DNA from 3 places in the Gordonia sp. DT101 genome. Region 2 is predicted to be linked to each of the others. Evidence: riboswitches for the same ligand, from Rfam matches in the RefSeq annotation. Region 2 holds a riboswitch; each other region holds the start of a gene.
The links. Region 2 has a riboswitch for cobalamin ahead of ACLQ3I_RS12570 (FecCD family ABC transporter permease). Riboswitches for the same ligand answer to the same signal wherever they lie in the genome.
Positions count from the first base shown of each region.

Region 1: linked by a shared signal. The riboswitch ahead of ACLQ3I_RS11920 (CbtB domain-containing protein) and the one ahead of ACLQ3I_RS12570 (FecCD family ABC transporter permease) in region 2 are both predicted to bind cobalamin.
Region 3: linked by a shared signal. The riboswitch ahead of metE (5-methyltetrahydropteroyltriglutamate--homocysteine S-methyltransferase) and the one ahead of ACLQ3I_RS12570 (FecCD family ABC transporter permease) in region 2 are both predicted to bind cobalamin.

Region 1 is NZ_JBNCLX010000003.1:132,903-136,144, reverse strand. Features, by position in the region: gene ACLQ3I_RS11925 (ATP-dependent helicase) at 1-1,574, opposite strand, end outside; cobalamin riboswitch at 1,613-1,743, shown strand; gene ACLQ3I_RS11920 (CbtB domain-containing protein) at 1,782-2,009, shown strand; gene ACLQ3I_RS11915 (CbtA family protein) at 2,037-2,864, shown strand; gene ACLQ3I_RS11910 (histidine phosphatase family protein) at 2,874-3,242, shown strand, end outside.
Region 2 is NZ_JBNCLX010000003.1:271,329-274,570, reverse strand. Features, by position in the region: gene ACLQ3I_RS12580 (PepSY-associated TM helix domain-containing protein) at 1-975, opposite strand, end outside; gene ACLQ3I_RS12575 (hypothetical protein) at 1,095-1,622, opposite strand; cobalamin riboswitch at 1,669-1,882, shown strand; gene ACLQ3I_RS12570 (FecCD family ABC transporter permease) at 1,973-3,010, shown strand; gene ACLQ3I_RS12565 (ABC transporter ATP-binding protein) at 3,010-3,242, shown strand, end outside.
Region 3 is NZ_JBNCLX010000003.1:114,952-118,193, reverse strand. Features, by position in the region: gene metE (5-methyltetrahydropteroyltriglutamate--homocysteine S-methyltransferase) at 1-1,615, opposite strand, end outside; cobalamin riboswitch at 1,767-1,999, opposite strand; gene ACLQ3I_RS11860 (cold-shock protein) at 2,186-2,392, shown strand; gene ACLQ3I_RS11855 (DUF5994 family protein) at 2,490-2,927, opposite strand; gene ACLQ3I_RS11850 (hypothetical protein) at 2,942-3,073, opposite strand.

The sequences.
Region 1 (3,242 bases), 140 kb from region 2:
CCGGCGTCGCGGTCCCAGATGGCCCGTGGACGCAACTCGGCGAACTCGTCGGAGGGAAATCGTCCGGAGATCAGGTCGAGTGTGGCGTCGAACACCTGCCGGCCCAGTTCGCGATACGGCCCTGCACGCCGTACGACGTCGAACCAGTGGTCGACGTCGAGGTCGTCGATCGCGACCGCCGCGATCGTCTGCTGGGCGAGGATGTCGAGCGGGTTCTGTGGGACCCGGAGTTCCTCGATCGCGCCGTCGAGCATCCGCTCGACGGTCACCGTGCAGTGGATGAGGTCGGTGCGGTGCTTCGGGAACAGCACGCCCTGCGAGATCTCGCCGACCTGGTGACCGGCCCGTCCGATCCGCTGCAGACCGTTCGCGACCGACGGTGGGGCCTCCACCTGGATGACGAGGTCGACTGCGCCCATGTCGATGCCGAGCTCCAGCGAACTCGTCGCCACCACACAGGCGAGGCGGCCCGACTTCAGATCGTCCTCGATCTGTGCGCGCTGTTCCTTGCTGACCGAACCGTGGTGGGCACGGGCCAGGACGGGTTCGGCGCCGGAGCTCGCGCCGCTGGCCATGACGAAGGCCGGTGCCCCGCCGGCGACGGTCGGATTGTGGGTGACCGGTGCGGCCGTACCCGTGGTTCGTTCGGCATGGATCTCGTTGAGCCGCGCGGTCAGCCGCTCGGCGAGCCGCCGCGAGTTGGCGAACACGATCGTGGCCCGGTTCTTCTCGATCAGGTCGACGATCGACGATTCGACATACGGCCACAACGAACCGGCGGTCGGCGAGAACGCGTCGTCGAGGTCGTCGCCGGCAGTCGACTCGGGCGGCGGGATGTTGGCCATGTCCTCGACGGGGACGTCGACGCGGAGGTCGAAGGTCTTGGTGGCCGGTGGTCTGACCACCCGGCACGGCGCTGCGCCACCGAGGAAGCGGGCGACCACCTCCGGCGGGCGGACCGTCGCGGACAGTCCGATGCGTTGCGCGGGTCGGTCGAGCAGTTCGTCGAGTCGTTCGAGGGTCAGCGCCAGGTGCGTGCCGCGTTTGGTGGCCGCGACGGCATGCACCTCGTCGACGATAACGGTGTCGACGTCGGTGAGGGTCTCGCGGGCGGCCGACGTCAACATCAGGTAGAGCGATTCGGGCGTGGTGATCAGGATGTCCGGCGGCGTCTTGACCAGCGACCGCCGCTGTGCCGGCGACGTGTCACCGGAGCGCACGCCGACGGTGATGTTCGGTTCGGCCAGGCCCAGTTCCTGGGCTGCCCGCGTGATGCCGGTGAGCGGTGCCCGCAGATTGCGTTCCACGTCGACGGCGAGGGCCTTGAGGGGGGAGATGTACACGACCCGGGTGGCGTGCTTCCGGTCGGGCTCCGCGGCCAGGCGGTCGAGTGCCCACAGGAACGCCGACAGTGTCTTGCCCGAGCCGGTCGGCGCGATGACCAGGGTGTTGTCGCCGTCGGCGATGGATTTCCAGGCCCCGGTCTGCGCCGTGGTCGGCTTGTCGAAGGCGCCGGTGAACCACCGCCCCGTCGGGGCGGTGAATCGATCGAGGACAGAGGCCTTGCGGGGCACATGGCCATCATCCCTCACGTCACCGACAGGCCCGGGTATACAGTCAACCCACACCAGTGCGCGGGAATCCGGTGGGACTCCGGAGCGGTCGCGCCGCTGTGATCCCGTTTGTCGTCGTCAGGATGCCTTTCGGGAGAGTCAGAATACCGCTCTGGTGACCATGTTCGACAACTCGATGGGACGCGAAATCCCAGGGAAAGGAACATCATGGCTTCGACCTCGTCGGCCGTCGCGGGTAAGGCTCGCGCACTCGCGGTGCCGGATCTGTCTGTCGTCAGTGCGGCCCTCTGGCTGACCCTCACCGTCCTCGTGGCGGCGTTGGCCTATTACTTCATCGGCTACGACCAGGGCGCCTGGTCGGTCTTCGGCACCGACACGCACATCCACGAGTTCGTCCACGACTCGCGTCACTTCCTCGGCTTCCCCTGCCACTGAGTCGCCAGGACAGGGAGACAACAGCACATGGAAAAGAAGTTCATCGGCGCAGGCCTGCTGTCGGGCCTGATCGCCGGAATCGTCGCGTATGTATTCGCCCGGCTGTTCATCGAGCCGCAGGTCGCCAAGGCGATCGACTACGAAGAAGGGCGCTCGCACGCCGAAGAGATGCTCGCGGGTGATCACGGTGCACACGAGCACGGAGAGGTCTTCACCCGTTCGATCCAGGAAAACATCGGCGCCGGCGTCGGCACGGTCGTGTTCGCAATCTGCATGGGCGCGTTCTTCGCGGTCGCGTTCACGATCTTGTGGGCCTACCTGGGCCGGCACTACCCGGCGACCGACCCTCGCATGGTGGCGGGCGCACTCGGCGTGATCGGATTTGTGGCCGTCTTCGGGGTGCCGTTCTTCGCCTATCCGGCCAATCCACCGGCCGTCGGCGAGGCCGACACGATCGGCGCGCGCAGCGGCGCGTTCCTGACGATCACCCTGCTGTCGCTGGCGTTCGCGATCGCCGCGGTGGTGCTCGCCTTGTGGCTACGACCGAGACTGGGCGGGCTGCTGTCGGGTGTCGCCGCCACCATCGGGTATCTCGTGGCGGTGACGATCACCATCGCGTTGCTGCCCGCGTTCGACGAGGTCCCGGGCCCGGTCGCCAACGATTCGGGACAGATCACGTTCCCTGGCTTCCCGGGCGACGTGATCAGCGATTTCCGGGTCTACACGATCGCCAACCAGGTCATCCTGTGGACCGTGCTGACCGTCGTGTTCGCGGTGATCCTTGGACGTCTCGCCAGACCCGTGGTGACCGCGGATGCGACAACCGGCGACAAAATCGTCGCCGAGCAGGGCTGACAGCGGACATTGCTCATCGTCACCGCCGGCCGCACCGGTCCCAACCGATCGGTGCGGTTCGGCGGTGATCTGTCCCTGGACGAGCGGGGTCGCCGCGACATGGCATCGCTGGCCGCCTCGGCTCGAGACGTCGGTGTGGTGATCGGCGGTCCAGAACGGGCGACTCGTGAGTCGAGTGAGCTGCTGGGTGCCGTCCACTCCGTCGACGACAGGCTGGCGACGTTGGATGTCGGTGACTGGTCGGGGCGGATACCCGAGGAGATCGATCCCGACGACCTGCGGGCGTGGTTCACCGACCCGTCCGCACGACCCCACGGCGGCGAGGCGATCGTCGAGTTCGTCGAACGCATCCACCGGTGGCGCTCCGCCGTCGATCCG
Region 2 (3,242 bases):
GTCGTCGGTCACCCCGATCCGATCGGCAACTGCCAGAACCGAGTCCACCTGTCCGACGGCATCGGCGACGGCGGCACCCCCGGCGCCGTCATGCCCGGGCGTGTGGTCGCCGTGTCCGCTGTGTGCACCGGCGGACGTGGCGGAGTCGTCAAGGGAGGTCGACACACTCGGGGTCGTCCAGCTCAGTGCCTGACGCAGCTCGCCGATGTTGTCGCCGGCGAAGCGCGACCAGGTGAGGCCGGTCGCCGACAGGAACAGCACCCCCACGACGATCCAGACACCCACGGCACCATGCCAGTTCAGTGTGCGGGCCCGGCCCCCGGTTGAACGGTCGACGCTGATCAGCCGAGCCTTCCGGTCACGCCTCATCCGGCGATACCGCGCAATCCACAACGCGAGACCCGCCAGTGCGATCACCCACAGCCACGACGCCGCGAGTTCGCTGTAGACGCGACCAGGTTCTCCCAGATGGAGGTGACGATGCAACTGGCTGATCCAGGTCCGCAGCGGTAAGGCCCCGGCACTCCCGTAGCTCACCAGCTCGCCGACCGGGCGCGCGGTGACCGGATCGACGAAGACCGCCATCCGCTCCGATTCTCCGAGCGACGGGTCGTCGAACAGCACGCGCGTGGTGTCACCTGGCGCGGCTGCCGGACGCACGGCGGAGAGAGCGAGATCCGGTCGGGTGGCCATGGCCGCGCGGATCTGATCGGCCACGGGGCGGGCCTGACCCGTGCTGTCGGTGTGCAGTTGCTCGCGGTAGACGACCTTCTCGAGACCGGGTGCGAGTGCGTAGAGGCCTCCGCTGACGACCGCGACGATCAGAAACGGTGCGATCAGGATGCCGGCATAGAAGTGGAGTCGTCGCACCAACGGTTCCCAGCCGATGTGGCGCCCACCGGGCCGGCGACCGGCCGGGTCGGTCGGTGGCGAGGAGTCGAGCGGCTGTCGGGGTGGTTCCTGGGTGAGGGACACAGAGGTCCGCCTTTCGAGAGCTGGATGCGCCGCACGACAGATGAGGTCGTGCGCATACGCAGAGAGCCGACCGCCGCGCGTGGTCGACACGCGAGCAGGTCAGCGAGGGTGAGGAATGGTCACATCGCCGGGATCGGGGGACCCCGGGTACCCACCGGGCGGACACACCTGCGGCCGGGCCGCAGGCGGTCGTCGGTCGCGGGCAGCACGCTCCAGGACATCGAGACGTCGACTGGCGCCGAGATGAGCGTGAGAACGGCCCGGATCACCACCGACAGGGCGGCGATCACCGCGGTCTCCAGACCGATCGCCAGGGCGACCGCCACCACGGTGGCGACGATGTGAAAGGTCGCCATCGAGGGAGTCAGCAGCGTGGCGTGGTGATGAGAAAGGGCGGCGAGTGCGAGGTGACCCACGAGCTGTCCGCCGACGAGCATGCCGACGAGGCCCGGCCATCCGGCGCGCGGCGGGGAGGCGGCGGTGGCGGTCCAGCCGAGCCCCGCGCACACCGCGACCAGAAGAGTGAGGGCCGTGGAGTCGGGCAACCCGCCGCCCGCGGCTGCGTGCGCGATGGTCGAGGTGACCCCCGACGACGCGCCGACAACGCAACCCCGAACCTTGTCGAGGGCGCGTGCCTGCGGATGCATGGCCCGCATCGTATGACGGCGCTGCGGGGCCGATCGAGTCGGCTGCTAAGTTCGGTGCTGCGTCGGTCTTCGTCCGGTTCGTCCGGATCGAGCGTAAGAGGGAATCTGGTGCGAATCCAGGGCTGCCCCGCAGCGGTGACCGGAAACGACAGCGGCCAGGAGCACTGGGTCAGCGATGACCTGGGAAGCGGCCGTCAGTAGGTGGCACGAACTGTGCCGTGTCCGGGAGTCCGAAGACCTGCCGACGTGACCGCGGCGGCGTGCCGCGGTCGACATCGACTCCGTGGGACATGGTCGGTGCCGCCGACCTGTCGGCGTCGTCGTGTGTCCTCGGTGAGTGACGAGGTGGGATGACCGGGCAGTGGTTGCGCGTGAGCGTGCTGAGTGTGCTCTGCGTGTCGGGGCTCCTGACGATCTCCGTGCTCGGGCTCATCTTCGGTACGGCACACGTCCCGTGGCGCGATGCCGTCGGCTATGTGTGGGCCGACCTGACCGGCGGCGTGGTCACCGCCGGGGATGCCGCCGACTACCGGATCGTGGTCGATTCGCGACTCCCTCGCGTTCTCACCGGTGCCCTGGTCGGGGCGGGACTGAGCACCGTCGGCCTCGTGGTGCAGGCAATGGTCCGCAACGCGCTGGCCGACCCGTACGTGCTCGGTATCTCGTCGGGAGCGTCAGTGGGCGCCACCGCGGTGGTGCTGTTCGGTGTCTTCGCCGGAGTCGGTGTCTACGCGCTCCCGACCGCTGCGTTCGTGGGGGCGTTGGTCGCCACCGTGATCGTCTTCGCAATCGCGAGATCGGCCGGCGGTCTCACACCGCTGCGGCTGGTGCTCACCGGAACCGCTCTGGGTTACGGGTTTTCGGCATTGACCACAGTGCTGGTCTTCCTCGCGCCCGCCGGAGATGCCGCTCGCAGCGTGATGTTCTGGTTGTTGGGCAGTCTGGCCGCGACGAGCTGGCACACCGCAGGGCTCGTGGCGGCGGTGGTGCTGGTCGGCCTCGTGGTCGTCGCAGGATTGGCCCGCCAGCTCAACGCGTTGGCAATGGGCGACGAGGTGTCCGCGTCACTCGGGTTGCGCGCCTCACGATTCCGCATGCTGCTGTTCATCGTGGCCGCGCTCATGACCGGCGTCATGGTCTCGGTGTGTGGGGCGATCGGGTTCGTCGGGCTGGTGGTGCCGCATGTGGCGCGACTTCTGGTGGGCGCCGACCATCGCCGGTTGGTGGTGGTCACCCCGCTCATCGGCGCGGTGTTCCTCGTCGCCGCGGATCTGCTTGCCCGAACGCTCGTCCCACCGCAAGAACTCCCGCTCGGTGCGATCACGGCCGCGGTCGGGGTGCCGGTCTTCCTGCTCCTGATGCGCCGGCGCGGTACGGAGGCGGGGTGATGCGGGGGGTCGACTACGACGAAGTGGGTGTCGAGATCGGACATGCGACGATCCTTCGTGACGTGACCGTCCACGCGCCGCCGGGCAGTTTCCTGGGCATCATCGGCCCCAACGGCAGCGGCAAGTCGACGATGCTGCGTTGCCTGTATCGCGCACTCGACCCGACTCGGGGGCGTGTACGGGTGGGCGACCGCGACATCACGTCGATCAGCATGCGGGACAACGCTCGTCA
Region 3 (3,242 bases), 160 kb from region 2:
TCGGCGCGGGCCGGGACACATCGCCGAACAGGATCGGCGGGCGGACGCAACGGGTTCCGTACGACTGCACCCACCCGTTGGCGGTGGCGAAGAACCCGTCGAGCTGCTCGGCGAAATACTGCACCATGTCATTGCGTTCGGGCTCACCGTGCACCAGCACGTCGAGGCCGATCTTCTCCTGCAGGGCAACGACATCCGCGATCTCGGCGCGCATCCGGCGCAGGTACTCGTCCCGGTCGATCGCGCGGGACCGCAGCGCGGCGCGGGCCTTGCGGATCGCCACGGTCTGCGGGTAGGAGCCGATCGTCGTGGTGGGCAGCACGGGCAGACCTAGTCGCAGGTTCTGCTCGGCGATACGGCCCGCCGCGTCGCCGCGGGTCGCGTCTGCGTCGGTGACGGCGGCGAGCCGATCACGAACTGCATTGTCTCGTAGCCGGGTGTCGGTGTCCCGCGTCGCAAGTGCTGCCCGACACGCGTCGAAAGCCTCGGTCTCGGCCTCACGGCCACTGCGAAGCGCGCGCGACAACGTCGCGACCTCGCCGAACTTCTCGGAGGCGAAGGCGAGCCAGCCGCGCAGATTCGGATCGAGCGAGTCCTCCTCGGCCAGGCTGTACGGCACATGAAGCGTGGAGCACGAGGTGGAGACCGCGAGATCACCCGCCGAACCCAGCAGCGTGCCGAGAGTCGCCAGCGCACGATCGAGGTCGGTGCGCCAGATGTTGCGTCCGTCGACGACACCGGCGACGAGCAGCTTCTCCGACAACTCGGGGACCGCGGCCACCGTTGCCACGCTGCCCTCGACCAGGTCGACGGCGATGCCCTCGACTTCGGTTCGGGCGAGCGCTGCCAGCGAATCGCCGGGATCGCCGAAGTAGGTGGCGACGAGGATGGCGGGACGCCGGGTCACGCGGCTCAGTCGTGCGTAGACGGAGCCGGCCAGGTCGGGTAGCCCGTCGACGACGTCGGTCACCAGGGCGGGCTCGTCGAACTGCACCCACTCGACCCCGGCGTCGGTGAGGCGGTCCAGTAGTTCGGCATACAGCGGCACGAGATCGTCGATACGGGTGATCGGCACCGGTCCGTCACCCACTGCTTTCGCCAACGCCAGGAACGTGATCGGTCCCACGACAACCGGCCGGGCCACGATGCCGGCACCGTGCGCCTGCGCCACCTCGGCGAGCACCTTGTCCGGGCGAAGGGCGAAGGTGGTCTCGCTCGAGATCTCCGGTACGAGGTAGTGGTAATTGGTGTCGAACCACTTGGTCATCTCCAGCGGCACGATGTCGGCAGTTCCGCGCGCTGCCGCGAAATAGCGGTCCAGCGGGTTGTCGATGGCGGCGACTCGCGGTGGCAGTGCGTCGAGCATCACCGCGGTGTCGAGTATCTGGTCGTAGTAGGAGAACGTGTTGACCGGGATGGAGTCGATTCCGGTGGCGGCGAGCTCTTCCCACGAGCGGCGGCGCAGATCTGCGGCCGCTGTCTCGAGATCGGTGGCGGTGACCCGGTCTGCCCAATAGCCTTCGACGGCGCGCTTGAGTTCGCGATGCGGGCCGATGCGGGCCGTGCCCAGTGTGGTCGCGGTGAACCGCCGAGCGGATTGGTTCGGTGAAGACATGAGAGTTGTACTCCTGCAAACGATACGGAAGGTCCGCCGCCCTGCAGGGGCAGTCGAGCGAGCAAGCGTCGAGGATGCCGGAATCCCGGACATCGCAACCTCACCAGTTCGACCTGCGCCCAGTCCACGAGACGGCGAGCCACCGGACGCGGCGCGTCCGGTACACCTGGCAGGTCTTCGGGCTCATCGGCGGGCCTTGCCCAGCAACTGCTGAGCGGAGGCATTCCTACTGACCGTCGCTTCCCGGACCAGGGTCCAGTGCATCTGACGGCGGTCGTTCCGACTTACCGCTGCGGGACAGCTCCGGATTCTCACCGGATTCCCTCTTGGTCGGTATCCGTCCAGGACGCCGACGTCGACGCCACCCAGTGCTAGGGCTCAACATGTCCCTCGAGTGGCGAACCAACTGCGTCTTCCACCGTAGCGATGACGGTCGTCGGGCCAACACACGGGACGCCGTCAGACGGTTCACCTTCGTCACGGTTATCTCAAACGTCACAAAGTGTGCGATGATGGTGTCGCGAGTGCCACATGGCTCTCGTGTGCAAAATAGAGAGAAGTACCAGCATCATGGCTCAAGGAACCGTCAAGTGGTTCAACAGCGAAAAAGGCTTCGGCTTCATCGCTCCCGACGACAGCACCGATGGTGACGTTTTCGTTCACTACTCGGCCATTCAGGGCGGCGGATACCGCAGCCTCGAAGAGCAGCAGCGCGTCCAGTTCGAGGTCGAGCAGGGCCCCAAGGGCCCGCAGGCGACCACTGTGACCGCCATCTGACCACAGTCTTCAACAACGAACGCCGCTCGGGTTTCCCGGGCGGCGTTCGTTGTTGTGTCACAAAGCATGTGGCACTACTCCGGCGGCACTGACCGGGTCAGCCGACGGGGTTCGAGTCGGTGGCGCCGCACTGCAGCGCGGCGCGTCGGAGGATTCGCTGGGCGTCCCGGTACAGGTGGCTGTGCTCGGAGCCCGGTGAGCTCGTGCACTGACCGGCCTGCCGCAACAACGTGGCGGCCAGCGCTGACTGGGTCCTGGGCGGAATGACGAGCAGGGTCACCTCGGCGTGATCCGCGGTGATCGACATCAGCGGCAACATGTCAGGCGAATTCTCGGAGTCGAATCCGGGATAGCGCGCGAAATTGCGCCAATTCACGTCGATGCGGGTGATGGTCCCGAGCCTGCTGCGGCCGGCCGCCTGCAGGGCGGGAAGCTCCTGCGAGATCTGCGATGTGTAGGGCAGCCATGCCCCGGCGATCGGGAGTGTGAGGTCGGGTGCGAGTTGGAGACGGGTCGGACCGAGTGCGAGTGGCACGGTCTCGCCGCCGCTCAGTCTCGCCCGGCGGAGTAGGGGTTGTCCTGTGCGTCGGAGAACTGGAGCTCAGAGGTGGCCGTGGTCGCCTGCACGGCCGCATGAGTGGTGTCGGTGCAGTGCGAAAAAAGGTTGGAATCGTTGGACATCGGATATCCGTTCGGAGAGGTGATCGGTGGAGTCCGGCTCGAGAGCGTCGATCCACCGCCGACTCGGTCCGCGCGATTGCGTGGACGCGACATGACGTCGGCTTCATTTCGACTCTACCCCCTGCCCTGTGGCGTCCGTCGCATTCGGGGCACCGGTGGCCGGGCCCGC